4 regions of the Pseudarthrobacter sp. MM222 genome follow, and region 4 is predicted to be linked to each of the others. Evidence: riboswitches for the same ligand, from Rfam matches in the RefSeq annotation. Region 4 holds a riboswitch; each other region holds the start of a gene.

Region 1 (4,382 bases), 1.6 Mb from region 4:
GCACGTCCGCCGGCACCGGTGATCAGGACGCGGGGTTTCACGGTTTCTCCATTCAATTCTGAGACGGCATCCGGGGCGTGTCATAACCCTGCGCGACACCCCTCATGAGCGGCGGCTTGCACCCTGAGGCCGCCGGGGTGCGGCAGCCTCGTTACAAGTAAAAGCGAGCGCCCTATCACAAGGCCCGAGTAGCCGATACTCGGAACTGGCTCAGGCGCCCACGTTGGGCGCACTCGCGATACGCGAATTCGGCTCCCGGCTACCCAGAGGGTCCGCTCGAGGCGCGCTTGCACCGCGAAGAATGGGCATGTCCCGCGCTGGTCCCGCTCCGCCGCAGAGCATGCCCCGCGGCCGCGCCTAAGGAAGGACATAGTGGCTATATGTCCTTCCCTCCCGCCCAAGAGAGGGCATGTCCCGCGCTGGTCCCGCTCCACCGCAGAGCATGCCCCGCGGCCGCGCCTAAGGATGGACATAGTGGCTACAGGTCCATCCCTGCCGCCCAAGGGAGGGCATGTCCCGCGCTGGTCCCGCTCGGCCGAAGGGCATGTCCACCGGTCGGCGCGGACACCCCGGACGGACACCGGCTGCATCGCTGCGCGCCGGCGTCCGGGCCGGGTGGAGGCACGCGCCGGTTACGGAACATGACGACGACGGCGGTGCGCCCGGGCGCAGCAGGTGTTACGTTTTTGGAGAGTAATGAGAACCGGCGCCAAGCCCTGACTGGCCGGTCGGCAACCCTCCCTCTTCGCGGCGGGGTGCCTCAGGTGAATACTCGGCATATCGACCATTCGAGCTGCAAGCGTGAAAGAAGGAGCCCCGTCGTGCCCGACGCTTCCGCCCCCGCTGTCCCGGAGACAGCAACTGCCCCCTCCCCGGCCGTTCCCGGCGCCGCGGAAAGACTGGCCTACCGCCTCTTCACCGGACCCGACGACCGCTCCTTCTGTGAGCGCGTTTCCACCGCACTGGCCGAGGGATACGTGCTGCACGGCAGCCCGTCCGCCACATTCAACGGCAGCACCGTCATTGTGGCCCAGGCCGTTGTGCTGCCGGCCGCGATTGCCAGTGCGGACGCCGCCGTCGCCGATGCGGTGGAAGGCCTCGAAATCGACGGTTTCGGCTACGAAGAGACCATCGGGGGCCACGCGTGAGCTACGCCGGAGACCTCAGCCCCCAGGAGGCGTGGGAGAAGCTCGAAGCAGGCGCCATCCTGGTTGACGTCCGCACGGAGTCCGAGTGGGCCCACATCGGCATCCCGGACACCAAAGGCACGGAGAACGATCCGCTGTTCATCCAGTGGAACCTGACCGGAGGCATCCCCAATTCGCACTTCATTGAACAGCTGAAGCAGCAGGCCCCGGAGGCCGACGGGACCGAACTCGTGTTCCTCTGCCGTTCCGGTGTCCGCTCCATCGCCGCCGCGAACGCCGCCACGGAGGCCGGCTTCGTCTCCTACAACGTCCTTGAGGGCTTCGAAGGCGCCCCGGACCAGTACGGCGAACGGAGCGTCAACGGCTGGAAGAACCGCGGCCTGCCCACCAACCTCGGGAAGAACTAAGTGACTTTCAATCCCGACGCCGCCGCCTGGAGCGCTGAAACCCAGGCTGTCCGCGGCGGTCTCGACCGTACCGGCTTCCAGGAAACCACCGAGCCGATCTTCCTCAACTCGGGCTTCGTCTACGAATCCGCAGCCGCCGCCGAGCGGGCCTTCACCGGCGAGGACGAGCGGTTCGTGTACTCCCGGTACGGCAACCCGTCGGTCGCGACCTTCCAGGAACGGCTCCGTCTGCTTGAAGGCACCGAGGCGTGCTTTGCGACGGCGTCCGGCATGTCCGCCGTGTTCACCGCGCTCGGCGCCTTGCTCGGCGCCGGCGACCGTGTGGTCGCTGCGCGCTCTTTGTTCGGTTCCTGCTTTGTAATCCTCAATGAGATCCTGCCGCGCTGGGGCGTGGAGACCGTTTTCGTCGACGGGCCGGATCTGGAACAGTGGCGTTCGGCGTTGTCGGAGCCGACGACGGCGGTCTTCTTCGAGTCGCCGTCGAACCCGATGCAGGAGATCGTGGACATCGCGGCCGTGAGCGAGCTGGCGCACGCCGCGGGCGCGACCGTCGTCGTCGACAACGTCTTTGCCACTCCGCTGCTGCAGCGCTGCGGGGATCTCGGCGCCGACGTGGTGGTGTACTCCGGCACGAAGCACATCGACGGCCAGGGACGGGTGCTCGGCGGCGCGATCCTCGGCACCAAGGAGTTCATTGACGGTCCGGTCAAGCAGCTCATGCGGCACACCGGCCCGGCGCTTTCGGCCTTCAACGCCTGGGTGCTCACAAAGGGCCTGGAGACCATGGCCTTGAGAGTGAACCACTCCTCGGCATCGGCGCTGCGGCTGGCCGAATGGCTCGAGGTGCAACCCGCAGTGAAAGCGGTGTTGTACCCGCTGCTGCCGTCCCACCCGCAGTACGAGCTGGCGGCGAAGCAGATGAAGGCCGGCGGCACCGTGCTGACGTTGGAGCTGTCGCCTTCCCCGGGGCGCTCCGCCAAGGAGGCAGCGTTCGCGCTGCTGGATGCGCTTCGGATCATCGACATCTCCAACAACCTGGGCGATGCCAAGTCCCTCATCACCCATCCGGCCACGACGACGCACCGCGCCATGGGTCCGGAGGGCCGCGCGGCGATTGGTCTCAGCGACGGGGTGGTGCGGCTCTCCGTGGGCCTGGAAGACGTCGACGACCTGATCCGCGACCTCGGCCAAGCGCTCAAGCAGGTCTAGGGCGTCTTCCCGTCCGCGGGATGACAGTTCGCGGCAGTGTTTGCACGCGGAACTGCCGCGAACTGTCATCTCGGCGGCGGCTTCGCGCTCAGACCCGGCGGACCCGCCGCAGCGACGGCTGGTGGGTGCGGTGCGAGGGTTCCGTGCCCTGCGTGGTCACCTGGACGGCGCGGTCGACGACGGCCACAAGCCCGCCGTGTTTGAACGGCTGGCGCTGCAGCTGGGACCCGGTCCCCTCCGCGACGATCCGCGCGATCCCCTCGCGGACCAGTTCGAGCTCGCCCTGCTCGGCCAGCACCGGGGCCAGATAGTCCACGAACGCTTGGACCACCTGGGCAGCGGGGGTCGGCAGGAACGTTCCGAAGTCCAGCAGCTGGCCGCGAAGCCCGCAGTTGCTGGCCTGCCAGGCGGCCATCCGGAGCAACAACGTCGGCACCGGGGCCGGCTCCACACCGTCGGCCCACTCCCGGCCGGCGGACTCGACCAGGGCGCGCACCAGCACGGCAATCAGCCCCGCGTCCTCGGCCCGGAGGCAGACGTCGGCGACCCGGACCTCCACCGTGGGGTGGTGCCGGCACAGCCGGGCGTCGAAGTAGATCATCCCCTCGTCCAGCAGCACACCGCTCTCCACCAGCCGGGTCACGACCCGCCGGTAGACGGGCAGGCTGCCGAAGATCATCGTGGGACCCGAGCCAGGCCAGCGGTTCCAGGCCTGTGTACGGTAGCTCTCAAACCCGGTCTCCGCACCGTTCCAGTACGGGGAATTGGCGCTGAGGGCTATCAGTACGGCCAGCTTGTCGCGGATCCGGTCCATCACCGCCACACCCTCCTCGGCGGACTCCACGAAGGTGTGCACGTGGAAGCCGCAGGTGAGCTGGTTCCGGACCGTGAGCCCGAAGCGTTCCTGCATCGTGACATAACGCGGCGAGGGCGTGGTGTGCGTTGCAGAGCCGCGGGGCGACGTGGCCAGCGCCGCGACGCGGGCGCCGTGCGCCCGGGCGGCCTGATCCGCGAGGGAGCGGCCCTGCCGGAGCTGCCGGAGCAACTCGGTGTAGTCCAGACAGGGCGGCGTCTGGGTTTCGATCTGCTCCAGCTTGAGTTCAAAGCTGAAACCGGCGTCCTCGTGGACCGGCCGCTGAGTTGCGACCACCCGCCCGGTTTCCGGCGCCGGCGGGAGCAGGCCGGGCAGGATGACGTCCGCCAAGGCCAGCGGCATCCCCGTTTCCGGGTCCACGATCAAGAGTTCTTCCTCGACACCAAAGGTGCGCATGAATCTATTGTGCGTCAGGACCTGCGGAAACGCGCTACCCCCGAACGGGGTCTCTCCGCGCCCGCGGAGCGACCCTTGCGGAGCCCCTCGGCACGGGTCCGGAGAACCGCCACTTCCAGGATCGTCTCAGTCCTGGAAGTACTCGATCTTGGCGCCAATAGTGTTGAGCCGCTCGGCCAGATCCTCGTAGCCGCGCTCGATCACGTAGATGTTGCGCAGCTCCGAGACGCCTCGGGCGGCGAGCATCGCGAGCAGCAGGCAGGCTGCGGGGCGGAGTGCCGGTGGGCAGCCCACTTCGGCCGCCCGCCACTTGGTCGGGCCGTTGACGTAGATCCGGTGCGGATCCAG
Region 2 (4,382 bases), 980 kb from region 4:
AGCGTTCGTCGTGTTCCAGCCACTCCAGGCCGAAGTTGGTGAACTCGTTCTTTAGCCAGCCGGAGACGATGTTCACGGCTGCGCGGCCGTTGGAGATGTGGTCCGCCGTGATGATGTACTTCGCCAGCACCCCGGGGTGCCACATGCCAGGGTGGACGGCGGCAATAACCTTCAGCCGCTCGGTTGCGGCCAGCAGCGCCAGGCTGAAGGAGGTCGCCTCGTGCTGCTTGTCCGCGCCGTAGGAGGCGGCGTAGCGCGTCTGGGACAGCGCGTACTCGAAGCCGGAGTTCTCAGCGATCCGCGCGAGCTTCTTGTTGTAGTCGAAGTCCCAGCTGGTGCGCTGTTCGATCGTGGATACCACCAGGCCGCCGGAGACGTTCGGAACCCAGTAGGCGAATTTGAGCGGTTCAGAAAGGCGGGCGACGTTGCTGATCTCAGTCATGAGTGTTCCTTACTTCCGGGGTATTTCTGCGTGGTTGGTGCGGTCGCGCAGGACGTCCTGGATAGCCGCGATGGACGGTTCGTTCTGGAGCGAGGTGGTGTCCCCGAGCGTGGTGCCTTCGAACAGTTGGGTGAGCAGCCGGCGCATGATCTTGCCGCTGCGCGTCTTGGGCACATCGGGGACGACGACGACGTCGCGCGGCTTGGCGATCGGCCCGATCACCTGTGCCACGTGGTTGCGGAGCTCCTCAATAATGGGGTCGGGGGCCACGACCGCCGGGTTCCCTGCCCGTGGGGCCACACCGGCGAGGGACCCTGCCTGAGCTTGCGAAGGCTGGGAGCCGGTGGGGACTTGCGAGGGGAGGGAGCGGTTGGGGAGCACCACGAAGGCGACCACCGCGTGGCCGGTCTTCGGGTCGGCCACCGGGCAGACGCCGGCTTCCACGACGTCCGGGTGGGACACGAGGGCCGATTCGATCTCGATGGTGGAGAGCAGGTGCCCCGAGACGTTGAGGGTGTCATCGACCCGCCCGAGGATCCAGATGTCGCCGTCGTCGTCATACTTTGCGCCGTCGCCGGCAAGGAACCAGCCCTGTGCGGCGTACTGGCGCCAGTACGAATCGAAGTACCGCTGCGGGTTGCCCCAGACCGTGCGGGCAATGGCGGGGCCGGGGGCGTCTACCACGATGAAACCGTGGACGCCCGGCGGAACCGTGTTGCCGACGTCGTCCACGATGCGGGTGCCGACGCCGGGCAGCGGACGGGCCGCGCAGCCGGGCTTGAACTCCGTGTCGGTGGGGGCGGGGGAGAGGATGGTGGCGCCGGTTTCGGACTGCCACCAGGTGTCCACCACGGGCGCGGTCCCGGCGCCGACGTTCTCGCGGAACCATCGCCATGCCTCGGGGTTGACCGCCTCACCGACGGTGCCGAGAAGCCGGATGGAGGAGAGGTCGTAGCTGGCGGGGACGCCGTCGGGGAACCAGCCCATCAGGGAGCGGACCAGGGTGGGCGCGGTGTAGTACTGCGTCACGCCGTAGCGTTCGATGATCTCGAAGTGCCGGCCCGGGTGCGGGGTGTTCGGCGTGCCTTCGAAGATCACCTGGCTGACGCCGTTGGACAGGGGACCGTACAGCTCGTAGGTGTGGGCCGTGACCCAGGCGAGGTCGGCGGTGCACCAGTGGACGTCCTGGTCGCGGAGCGCCGGGTCCGGGTTGCTGAACAGATGCTCGTAGCTCCAGGACGCCTGGGTGAGGTAGCCGCCGGAGGTGTGGACGAGGCCCTTGGGCTTCCCGGTGGTGCCGGAGGTGTACATGATGAACAACGGAGTCTCGGCGTCGAACGCAACGGGTGCGTGGACGTCGGAGGCGGGCCCGACGACGTCGTGCCACCAGACATCGCGGCCTTCGGTCATCGGCACGCTATCAAGCAGTTCCGGTGCGGTGGTGCGGTTGACCACCAGAACGTGTTCCACCGCGTTGTCGCCGGAGACGGCGGCGTCGGCGTTGTCCTTGACGGGCACGGCCGCGCCGCGACGGAACTGGCCGTCGGTGGTGACAAGCAGCTTGGCGCCGGTGTCCTCCACCCGGAACTTGAGCGCCTCGGCGGAGAAGCCGCCGAAGACGAGCGAGTGGATGGCTCCGATGCGGGCCACGGCCAGGGTGATGATCACGGTTTCCGGAATGACGGGCAGGTAGATGACCACCCTGTCACCCTTGGTGATGCCGAGGCCCAGCAGCGCGTTGGCGGCCTTGGACACTTCGCGCTGGAGGTCGGCGTAGGTGAGGGTGCGGCGGTCGCCGGGTTCGCCCTCGAAGTGCAGGGCCACCTTGTCGCCGCGCCCGGCATCGACGTGGCGGTCCACGCAGTTGTAGGCGACGTTGAGTTTCCCACCTTCGAACCAGGTGATGGCCGGGCCAATGCCGGCCTCGACGTCGGCGGGGACGAGGCGGTGCGCGGTGTGCCACGGCTTATCCTGCCCGGGGGACTGGAGGCCGGGCGCGGGCTCCCAGTCCAGGCGCAGCGCGGCTTCCTCCCAGAACGCGATACGTTCCGCCTCAGTGCCGGGGGCGGCGCCCGGGAAAGTGTCGGTCAAGGCGCCCTCCCCGGTCAGAGGGGATCCGGTCGTGTTCAGGCCCATCGTTTTACCGCCCATTTCTCTGCAAGGCCCAGCAGGCCATCAGTTGTTTTACGATCACCGCGAGCAACACGATTGCCGGCAGCAACGGTCGGCGCGGCCGATGTTCCGGGAATCCGTCAGCAGGAAGGCGAGGACTAGGACAGAACAGGAAACATAGGAATACTCCATCGGTCCTGGCAGTAGCACCCTACGGAAAGAGCCATTGGATTTCCGGCTACCAGGGTTGCTGCGGCTTCATCGATCCAGGTCTCTCGGCCGCTCGGGATGGTCACTTTCAACTAAAACGGAGCCGGGCAGTTTTCCCTAATTACGGCCTCCCGCGGCGTAATATTCGGTCACGTCGGCCCGAGGGGCCGCTGGTCGTTCAGATCTTCGGAAATTCGTTCCGCGCGTGTCGTCGCGGGCAACCAATGTCGGGGCGGGCGCTAGGCTGTGCTCATGCCTCATGTCAACGATCCCGCGGTCCTCGAAAGGCTCCTGCGCACCAAGGGGCGGTGGGCCATCGTCGGCCTGACCACCAACCAGTGGCGGGCGGCCTACGACACCTCGCTGTTCATCCGGGACCGGCTGGGCATGGAAATAATCCCGGTGAATCTTCCTGCCGATCCGGTCCACCACGAAACGGGCTACGCCAGCCTGGCCGACATCCCTGCCGAGAAGCACCCCATCGACGTCGTCGACTGTTTCGTGAATTCGCAGCGGGTGGGGGCCGTTGTGGACCAGGCCATCGCCGTCGGCGCCAAAGCCGTCTGGCTGCAGCTGGGGGTCATCGACGAGGCCGCGGCCGCTCGCGCCACGGCAGCCGGGCTTGATGTCATCATGAACGCCTGCCCGGCCCAGGACGCCCGGCGCTTCGGACTTTAGCGGCGGAACCGTCGCTGCCGAAAGTCGGACCGGAGAAATAGACTCTGAGCATGGATGCAGCAGCGCTCCGGGAACTCTGTCTCGGCTTTCCCGGCGCCTTCGAGGATTTTCCCTTCGGACCTGAGACGTCCGTCTTCAAGGTGCGCGCCGCGGTCTCGGGCGGCACCCGCCACGAAGCCAAAATGTTCGCCTTATCCTCTCTGGACGAGGCGAACTTTTCCGTGAGCCTGAAGTGCGAGCCCGCACTGGCCGAGCAGTTGCGCGCCGCCCACCCTGAGATCACCGGAGCCTGGCACCTCAATAAGACCCACTGGAACGGCGTCCGGCTGGACGGGGCGCTGCCGGACTCGATGGTCCGCGACATGGTCGAGGACTCCTACGACCTGGTGGTTGCCACGCTGAGCCGGCGCCAGCAGGAGCAACTGGGCTGGTCCCGGCTTGCGCAGGGTTCCGGGCCGCGGGGACGGCCGTGACCGGCCCGCGGATTGCCTCGGGTGAACTGAACTACGAGGGAATTGGCTCCACCGAGCACGGCCCGCCTCCCCCGGACGTGGAGTGCCTTGTCACCCGGGCCTATGTGGGTGAGGGCTTTGCTGCCTACCGGCGGGTGGCTCAGGGAATTCTGAGCTGGCGCCTGCAGAAGGGCGCGGGGCTCCGCGTTCGCGCGGAGTCCGAGGCCGTGGTCCCCGGCACGCGGGTGGTCAGCGGATTCGGAGTCGGCCCGTTCCGGATCAACGCCCCCTGCGAGGTTGTCTGGGTCCGCCAGCCGTTGCCCGGGGCCGGCCCGCAGTCCGCGGGATTCGGGTATGGCACCCTCCCGGGGCATCCCGTTCGCGGCGAGGAAGCATTTGAGGTCGAAATCGACGGGACTGGCCGGGTAACGATCGCCATTACCGCTTTCGGTGCGCCGGCCAACTGGTTCTACGCCACGGGCGGCGTC
Region 3 (4,382 bases), 1.1 Mb from region 4:
CTGGTCGTTCTCGGTCAAACCGAAAGATGGCAACGGGGACAACTTCGTGACCAACCGCGACCGGGCCTCAGGAGTCGGGGTAAAACCGGACGCCTGGGTACATCTCGCGGGAGTTTACGATTCCGCTGGTGGACGGGCCCGCTTTTTTCTCAACGGCTACCCGGCCAGCGTCGAGGGTGTCGCCACGGACCCCTTGTTCGCAGCGCAAGGTTCGCTGCTATTCGGTCGCGGCCAAGCGCACGGAGAACTGGCTGACTCATTCGAAGGCACAGTTGCCGACGTGCGAACCTGGTCGCGTGCCCTCGACCCTCAGGAGGTGAAGGCCGCCGCGCTGATCGCGGCACCGGACGGGGTCACACTCGAACGGTCAGGGCAGCCGGCAGCGTTGGTCTGCCCGAATCCGCATGGTGGTGTCTGCCTGGGCCCCCTGGATGCGGGTACCTACTCGACCACGTCCTTTGAACCGACATTGTCGTACACCGTCCCGGAAGGCTGGGCCAACGGTGAGGATTTGCCGGGCAATGTACTGCTAAGCCGGATCGACGATCCAGAGGAGGGCATCTGGGGCGGGAGCTACATCGGCGTTTACCAGAATGTCAGTGCTCCGGCGTCCTGCGGCGAAGAAGCGCAGCCGGGGGTCGGCACGAGCGCCGCGGAACTCGCTGCGTGGTACCGCACGGTGCCGGGCCTCGAGATCGTGGACGACGCTCCCGTATCGGTGGGCGGTTTGTCCGGTATCGCGCTCGACTTCCGGGTGAGTGAAGGGTGGAGGAGCCCTTGCCCGCTCGACGGCGTCATCCACGCGATTCCCGTCATCATCGGCGGCGGCGTTTCTGAGCTGCATCACGTGATCGGCGCCCCGCTGGAAATGCGCCTCTTCCTCCTCGACTGGAAGGAAGGAAACGTCGCGATCGAGGTCACTGCCGTGCTCGGGCAGCACAGCCTGCTTGACTACCACGGCGGGGCCGGAGCCGGCGCAGTCGTCGACTCCTTCAAATTCCGGTCGTGACGGGACGGACGCTGATCCTACGGAGCGTGTGGGAGGGTGGGCTGCCGGTGCTTGCTTGCCTGCGTCGACGTCCACCCCCGCTGGTGAAGCCGTTCGAAGCCGTCCAAAGGAGCAGGTCGAGCGCGAATTCAAACTCAAACTGGTCGTCACAGCCGGTCCCGACTACCGAGCCTTCATCGCGGCGGGCGGCCGGGGCTATCTGCAGGATATTCGGATAGCGTCTCGCCATTGCCCGGCCCAGGAGCCGCACCGTGAGCGTCGCAAACTAGCGACGGCGCGGATCCCGTTACCCGGCGGGGCCCGCCAGTGCGGCGTATGCCTTGGCCTGGTCGCGTACCTCGTGGATGTAAGTATCAGACTGGTTGTAGGAGTAGACGGCGTCTGTCCAGCCCGCTGCTGTGGTGAGGTCACGGCCTTGGGCGCACAGGTACGAGGCGGCACTTAGCGCGGCGTCATCGATGTTGAAGGGGTCGGCTTCGCCGTCGTGGTTCCCGTCCCTACCTGCGTACCGCCAGGTGGAGGGAATGAACTGCATTGGCCCGACGGCGCGGTCCCAGTGGGCGTCGCCGTCGAGGGCGCCGTCGTCCGTGTCCGCGATGGCGGCGAAACCGTCGCCGTCGAGGCTGGGGCCGATAATCGGCCCGCTCGCCTGCCCTGCGCTCGTCAGGTGTCCGCCGCCGTAGGTTCCGTGGGCGGATTCGATGAAGCCGATGGCCGCCACCGTGTTCCAGCCGATGCCGCAGGCCGGAGTGGAATCGCTGGCCGCACCGGCGGCAGCCACGTAGGCCCGCAGCGCGCGGGCGGGTATGCCGGTCTGCGCCGCCGCGCGGAGGAGCCACTGGGCGTCCGCACTCCGCGTTACGTTCACGGCGGGGGTGCTGCCTGCTGACAGCACTTCGAATTTCGCCTCCGCGCGGGGCGGCGGGGGCAGGGCCCCGCGCGCCTGCGCACCGGACAGCGGGAGCGCCCAGAACAAGAATCCGGTGACAACGCAGAACACGAACACGCTGAACACTGCAAGGCGCTTCAGGCGGAGCACGGACTACCCAGGCACTCCGTGGACGCCGGGGGCCGGGCGCCGTCGTGATCGCTTGCCACTGAGTGACTCTCATTCCTGTGCTTTTTTGAACCGGTTGCCAACGTACATTATGGCCGCGCGCAGAAGTGCCGGTCACTTTCCGGGCCGCGGCTTGGGTGCTCGATTGTTGCAGAACGTGTCGCGATTGTTGGGAAATCGAAGATTCTGCAACAAAGTGGATGTTGTCCCGGTCTGAAACGTTCGGGGCGAACGAAAAACTGCCACAGAACGAATTAACACCATCCAGATCGGCTGAGAGACCTGGCTCGATGACGCCGTAGCAACCACCCTTCGGGCACGGTGCTAATGCCAGGACCGATGGCGATTGCCGAGATCCCAAGTTCCACCGAGCAAAGCGAGAGTTGAGCCGGGCACACTTGCAGGGTCTTGGAGTCCCTCGGTCACGACCGAGAGGATCCACGATGGATACCAACGAATACCGCAAGGCCCATTTGCGAGCGAAGACCAAACGCCGCCCGTTGACCCTGCTGGCCCTCATGGGTGCAGCCGCCCTGGCCCTGAGCGCCTGCGGCGGCGGCGCCAGCGGAACGTCGGCCGCGCAGGCCCAGGACAGCACTCCGGTGCAGGGCGGGACCTTCGTCTTCGCGGAAGTCACGCCGATCAACAACTTCCAGACCCAGGCGGCACGCTTCTACGAGAAGGCCAACGTCCTGAACAGCGTGCTCGACCGGCTGACGTATTTCGACGCCGAGAAGGGTGAACTTGTTCCGTGGATCGCCAGCAAATTCACGGCGAGCGAGGATCAGACCAAGTTCACCTTCACGATCCGCCCCGGCGTGACGTTCAGCGATGGAACGCCCCTTGACGCCGCAGCGGTCCAGGCGAACTTTGACGCGTTGGGAAAGGGCATCGAGAGTGCCAAGATCCAGCCGAACGTCGACTTCTCCGCCTACAAGTCCTCCCAGGTCATCGGCAGCGACCAGGTGGAAGTGACGCTGTCCACCCCCGACGCCAACTTCCTGCGGGCCACCTCCTCCGTCACGGCCGGACTCGTCTCACCGAAGACCCTCGCCCTGGACAACGCCGGCCAGTCAGCCATCGCGAAGATATCTGGCTCTGGTCCCTTCGCCTTCGAATCAGAGAAGGCAGATGAGGAAATCGTCCTGGCCAAGCGTGCAGACTACGCCTGGGCCCCGGAAGGAGCCCCGAACCAGGGGGCCGCCTACCTGGACAGGGTCGTTGTGAAGTACCTGCCGGAGGTGGCACACCGCGCCGGTGCCGTGCAGACCGGCCAGGTTGACCTGGTCCGCGGCCTGCAGCCTGCCGATGAAACCACCCTTGCCGGCAGCGGCAACCAGGTCCTTCCGGCCAAGGGCATCGACCTGACGTCAAACATGGCGGCGGTACGCATCGGCAGCGGCAAGCTCGCCGACGCGAAGGTCCGCCAGGCACTGCAGTCCGGAATCGACCGGCAGACGATTAAGGACACCGTCCTCTCCGACAGCTACGAACTCGCCGGCTCCATCCTCAACCGTGAGGCACCGGACTTCGTTGACCTCTCCGCGGAACTGGCCTACAACCCGGAGAAGTCCAAGACCCTGCTCGAGGAGGCTGGGTGGGCGGTTGGCGCCGACGGCATCCGCGCCAAGGACGGCCAGAAGCTCGAAGTCACGGTCACCTCCTCAAACAACTCCGTCGTCATCAAGCCGGCCTTCGAACTTATCGAGCAGCAGTGGCGCGAGATCGGCGTGAAGTTGGTCAACCGCGCCGCAGACAACACTTTCCTGGCGACCGCCATGAAAGATGCGAACGTGGAGTTCTTCGGAACCCGGCAGTTCGTGTACGGCGGCCTTGGCCCGGTCTTCGGCCCGGTGACGAACACGCAGACACTGAATGCCGACCAGCAGCTCAATGCGCTCTTCGCCAGTGAACGCGGCGCGACCAACGGTGCCAAGCACAAGGAGCTCGTCGCCGCGGAACAGCGGGCACTGGTTGCCGACCAGGCGCTGGCCCTCGTTCTCTGGGACGAGGTCCAGGTTTACGGCGCCAACTCCACGGCGCATGTGGAATTCACCTCCGGCACGGCCCCGATCTTCCAGGGTGCCTGGAAGACCAGCAAGTAGCTGATCATGGGCCTTTACTTTGCACGCCGCCTCGGGCAGGCACTGGTTGTCATCTGGCTGGCGTACACCCTCGTGTTCCTGGCAGTGCAGCTGCTGCCCAGCGACCCGGTCACAATCTTCCTCTCGGCGGACGCGGCGGCCGACCAGGCAACGATCGACGCCATCAAGGCCCAATACGGCTACGACCAGCCCCTGCTGGTGCAGTACATCA
Region 4 (4,382 bases):
TCAGTCGCCCTTGGCAGCGCGGAAGCCGGCGTCGAGGTCGGCGAGGATGTCGTCGATGTGCTCGAGTCCCACGGAAAGCCGTACCAGGCCCGGATGGACGCCGGCGATGGTCTGCTGTTCCGGCGACAGCTGGCTGTGGGTGGTGGAGGCCGGGTGGATGACCAGCGAGCGCACATCGCCGATGTTCGCCACGTGGGAGTGCAGCTCGAGGGCATCGACGAAGCGCTGGCCGGCCTCCGCTCCCCCGGCGACGATGAACGAGACCACGGCGCCGGTGCCTTTGGGCCCGTACTTGCGGCCGCGCTCATACCAGGGGCTGGACGGCAGCCCCGCGTAGGCGACCGATTCGACGTCGGCCCGGGCTTCGAGCCATTCGGCGACCTTGGTGGCGTTGGCAACGTGGCGTTCCACCCGCAGGCTCAGGGTCTCAATGCCCTGGGCGATGAGGAAGGCGTTGAACGGGGAGACGGCGGAGCCCAGGTCGCGCAGCAGCTGGACGCGCGCTTTGAGGATGTAGGAGAGGTTTGCGCCGAGCGCACCGTCCTTGCCGAGGTCACGTGCGTAGACGATGCCGTTGTAGGTGGGGTCCGGGGTGTTGAATCCCGGGAACCGCTCCGGCTCCGCCCCGAAGTCGAAGTTGCCGGAGTCAACGATGACGCCCGCGATCGCGGCGCCGTGGCCGCCGAGATACTTGGTGGCGGAGTGCACCACGATGTCCGCGCCCCATTCGATCGGGCGGATCAGGTAGGGCGTGGAGAGGGTGTTGTCCACGATCAGCGGCACGCCGGCCTCGTGGGCCACGGCAGAAACTCCCTCGATGTCCAGGACGTCCTGGCGCGGGTTGGAGACTACCTCGCCGAAGAACAGTTTGGTGTTGGGCCGGACCGCATCGCGCCACTGCTCCAGGTTGTCCGGATCCTGCACGAACGTCACGGAGATGCCGAATTTCTTCAGGGTATGCGCCAGCAGGTTGTAGGTTCCGCCGTACAGGCTGGGGCTGGCCACGACGTGGTCGCCGGCCTCCGCGATGTTCAGGATCGCGAAGGTCTCCGCAGCCTGGCCGGAGCTGAGCAGCAGCGCCCCAAGGCCGCCTTCCAGGCTCGCCACCCGCTGCTCCACGGCATCCTGCGTGGGATTGCCGATCCGGGTGTAGATCGGCGCAAGTTCGGCCAGCGCGAAGCGGTTGGCTGCGCTCTCGGCGCTGGGGAACACGAACGACGTCGTCTGGTAGATGGGCAGGGAACGGGCGCCGGTGGCGCTGTCCGGCTGTTGGCCGGCGTGGATCTGGCGGGTTTCAAAGGACCAGGCGTTGGACATTCGGAGCTCCTAGGGACCGGGCACAGGCCGCCCCGGAGGCCATCGGCCCGGGTCGGTTCAGGCGCCGCGCTTGCCGACCGGCGGGCGCCGGACGGCCAGGTCTTCACCCGGGGCACCCCACCGCGAAACGAGGGTTGCCGGCCAGCAAGCCGGGGCTGTCCGCTGGCACTCATGACCTGGGTTCAGTGTAGGAACGGCCCGCGGGCGCTGAACAGCTTTGTGACAAAGATGAAGTCCACGCCCCGGGTCTGGACAGGTCCTCCGCCACCCCGCGACAACGGCCCGCGAGGGGGCAGTACAACGCCGTCAAAGTGACTTCCCCGCCAGTTAGGACACCCTAAGCTGAGAGCCCCATCACAAAGTGCCAAGATGAGGGCATGCGCATGGATCACGTCTCTTACGCCTGTGAACAAGATGGCCTAGCTGCCACCACCGACCGTATTGCGTCTGCCCTCGGCGTTGAAGCCGTGAAGGGTGGAGTACACCCCCGTTTCGGGACCCGAAACATGATTATTCCGCTTGCCGGACATAAGTACCTGGAAGTCGTGGAGGTCCTGAACCACCCCGCCTCGGACAAGGCACCGTTTGGCCAGGCCGTACGTGCCCGTTCCGAAGCAGGCGGCGGCTGGATGGGCTGGTGCGTCGAGGTCGACGACCTGACGCCGTTCGAGCACCGGCTTGGCCGCGCCGCCGTCAACGGCAACCGGAAGTTCCCGGACGGCCGCGAGCTCGTCTGGAAGCAGATCGGCATCCTGGGCCTCATCGCCGATCCCCAGGTGCCGTACATGCTGAAGTGGGAGGGCGATCCGGAGCTGCACCCGTCCAACGCCTACCCGAGCGAGGTCAAGATGACTGCCCTGACCATCGCCGGCTCCGCGGACCGCGTGACGGAATGGCTGGGTGAACCGGTGGAGAAACCGCTGGAAGATGTCGCCGTCAACTGGCTGGCCCCGCACGGCACGCCCGGCATCCTGTCCGTCACGTTCGAGACGTCCTCCGGAGCCGTCACCATCTAAGGCTTCGCTGCCCCAACTCTTCGGCCGCCATCGGCGGGTGCCAATGACGTCACCCTGGATGGCGGCCGAAACCTTTAAGCGTCAGCCCGGGCTACGAGGCTCGGCCCGGGCTTTGCGGCTCAGCCCAGGCCGACGGACTTGCCGAAAAGGCTGAAACCGACGAACGCCACGATGTCCAGCAGAGCATGGGCGATGACGAGCGGCATCACCCGGCGGGTCCGGGTGTAAACCAGGGCGAAAACCACCCCCATCACCGCGTTGCCGATAAACGGGCCGAAGCCCTGGTAGAGGTGGTAGCTGCCGCGGAGCATCGAGCTCGCGAAGATGGCCAGGGGCATGCTCCAGCCGAGCTTGCCCAGCCGGTCCAGCAGGTAGCCCACCACGATCACTTCCTCCACGATCCCGTGCCGCGCCGCGGAAAGGATCAGCACCGGCACCGTCCACCAGTAGGAGTCCAGCGCACTCGGAATGATCGTCGTCGTGATCCCGAGGGCCCGGCCCGCGGCGTACAGGCCCAGGGAGGGGATGCCGATCAGCGCGGCCAGGCCCAGTCCCTGTAGCAGGTCCTTCCCGGGCCGGGCAAAGTCGAAGCCGAGCCTGCCGAAGGCCGAGCCGCCGCTGCTGCCGCCGGACAGGCTGCTGCCGCCGGACAGGCTGCTGTTGCCGGCCAGGCTGCTGTTGCCGGACAGGCTGCTGTTGCCGGCCAGGCTGCTGTTGCCGGACAGGCTGCTGTTGCCGGACAGGCCCGGCAGCCGGTGCTCGGTCAGGAAGTAGATCACCAGGACCACCGGCACCAGGGCAAAGATGATGTCCAGCAGCTGGTACGTCAGGTCGAAGTACTCGCGGCTGCTCTGCGAGCGGTTCAGCGTGGAGGTCCCCTCCGCCAGCGGCGCCTTGGTCATCTTGTCCAGCAGCTGCACCACGGAGTACACGGCCGACTGCCCCAGCGACAGACCCAGGACAATCCAGACCTCGATGCGAAGCCGACGGCGCGAAGGAACCAACATGTTCCTATCTTGCCTGCAGTTGCTGGCAGTTGCCTGCTTCCGGGCGCTTCCCCGGCCGGCGCCCCGAACGGACCTATGCTTGGGAGCTATGAGTGCGCCCGGGAAAATTATCATGATCCGGCACGGCCAGTCCGCCGCCAACGCCGATACCTCGATCTACAACCGGGTGCCGGATTACCGCATTCCGCTGACCGACCTGGGGCTCGAGCAGGCTCGCGCCGCCGGTGAGCAGGTCCGGCGCCTGCTGGCCGGCCGGCAGGTCTGCGTCTATGTTTCCCCCTATCTCCGGGCCTATCAGACGCTGGAGGCGCTCGACCTCGGGCCGCTGACCGAGCGGGTGATCGAGGAACCGCGGCTGCGGGAGCAGGACTGGGCGAACTTCCAGATCGCCGGCGAAATCGAGGACCAGAAGGAGCTCCGGAACGCCTACGGCCACTTTTTCTACCGCTTCCGGGAGGGCGAGTCCGGCTCCGATGTGTACGACAGGATCTCCTCGTTCATGGAGACGCTGCACCGGCACTGGTCCAAGCCGAGCTACGCCCCGAACGCCCTGTTCGTCACACACGGGCTGACGATGCGGCTGTTCTGCATGCGCTGGTTCCATTGGTCCGTGGAGTACTTCGAGTCGCTCAACAACCCGGACAATGCCGAGGTCCGGACCCTGTTGCGCACCGACTACGGCAAGTATGAGCTGGACAAGCCCTTCAGCCAGTGGGTGGACCGGCGCGTGGACGAAACCGTGCTGGATGCTCCGCCGATGTTCTTTTAGGGCCGTGCCGCGAGCCACCCGTGACACGTCGGATCAGCGGGCGCGGACGCCCGCCCGCCAGACCGCGTGGGTGAGCGGGATGCCGGGGCGGTAGGCCAGATGTGTGGCGGACGGCGCGTTGAGCACGTGCAGGTCCGCGCGGTGCCCGACGGCGATCGACCCGACCGCGCGTTCGCCGTCGACGTCATTCCCGGTGTCCCGGCCAAGGGCCAGCGCCCCGCCGAAGGTCGCGGCTCGCACGGCCTCATGCACGCTCAGGTGCATCTGCAGCAC

The links. A riboswitch is a leader RNA that binds a small molecule or an ion and turns the genes downstream of it on or off. The one in region 4 is predicted to bind S-adenosylmethionine.
Region 1: it holds a riboswitch for S-adenosylmethionine, as region 4 does, so the genes downstream of both, OM977_RS18415 (DUF1737 domain-containing protein) here and OM977_RS06195 (bifunctional o-acetylhomoserine/o-acetylserine sulfhydrylase) in region 4, are expected to answer to the same signal.
Region 2: it holds a riboswitch for S-adenosylmethionine, as region 4 does, so the genes downstream of both, acs (acetate--CoA ligase) here and OM977_RS06195 (bifunctional o-acetylhomoserine/o-acetylserine sulfhydrylase) in region 4, are expected to answer to the same signal.
Region 3: it holds a riboswitch for S-adenosylmethionine, as region 4 does, so the genes downstream of both, OM977_RS01365 (ABC transporter substrate-binding protein) here and OM977_RS06195 (bifunctional o-acetylhomoserine/o-acetylserine sulfhydrylase) in region 4, are expected to answer to the same signal.

Annotation. Positions count from the first base shown of each region.
Region 1 is NZ_OX352321.1:4,015,769-4,020,150, forward strand. Features, by position in the region: gene OM977_RS18410 (ATP-grasp domain-containing protein) at 1-41, opposite strand, end outside; SAM riboswitch class IV at 693-808, shown strand; gene OM977_RS18415 (DUF1737 domain-containing protein) at 900-1,148, shown strand; gene OM977_RS18420 (rhodanese-like domain-containing protein) at 1,145-1,555, shown strand; gene OM977_RS18425 (O-succinylhomoserine sulfhydrylase) at 1,556-2,764, shown strand; gene OM977_RS18430 (glutamate--cysteine ligase 2) at 2,853-4,034, opposite strand; gene OM977_RS18435 (UDP-N-acetylglucosamine 1-carboxyvinyltransferase) at 4,161-4,382, opposite strand, start outside.
Region 2 is NZ_OX352321.1:396,993-401,374, forward strand. Features, by position in the region: gene sfnG (dimethylsulfone monooxygenase SfnG) at 1-442, opposite strand, end outside; gene acs (acetate--CoA ligase) at 452-2,578, opposite strand; SAM riboswitch class I at 2,740-2,849, opposite strand; gene OM977_RS02005 (CoA-binding protein) at 3,017-3,442, shown strand; gene OM977_RS02010 (MmcQ/YjbR family DNA-binding protein) at 3,493-3,915, shown strand; gene OM977_RS02015 (DUF1990 family protein) at 3,912-4,382, shown strand, end outside.
Region 3 is NZ_OX352321.1:275,159-279,540, reverse strand. Features, by position in the region: gene OM977_RS01380 (LamG domain-containing protein) at 1-1,009, shown strand, start outside; gene OM977_RS01370 (lytic transglycosylase domain-containing protein) at 1,296-2,048, opposite strand; SAM riboswitch class I at 2,324-2,412, shown strand; gene OM977_RS01365 (ABC transporter substrate-binding protein) at 2,510-4,171, shown strand; gene OM977_RS01360 (ABC transporter permease) at 4,178-4,382, shown strand, end outside.
Region 4 is NZ_OX352321.1:1,373,566-1,377,947, reverse strand. Features, by position in the region: gene OM977_RS06195 (bifunctional o-acetylhomoserine/o-acetylserine sulfhydrylase) at 1-1,317, opposite strand; SAM riboswitch class IV at 1,379-1,494, opposite strand; gene OM977_RS06190 (VOC family protein) at 1,695-2,333, shown strand; gene OM977_RS06185 (CPBP family intramembrane glutamic endopeptidase) at 2,453-3,340, opposite strand; gene OM977_RS06180 (histidine phosphatase family protein) at 3,453-4,109, shown strand; gene hutI (imidazolonepropionase) at 4,143-4,382, opposite strand, start outside.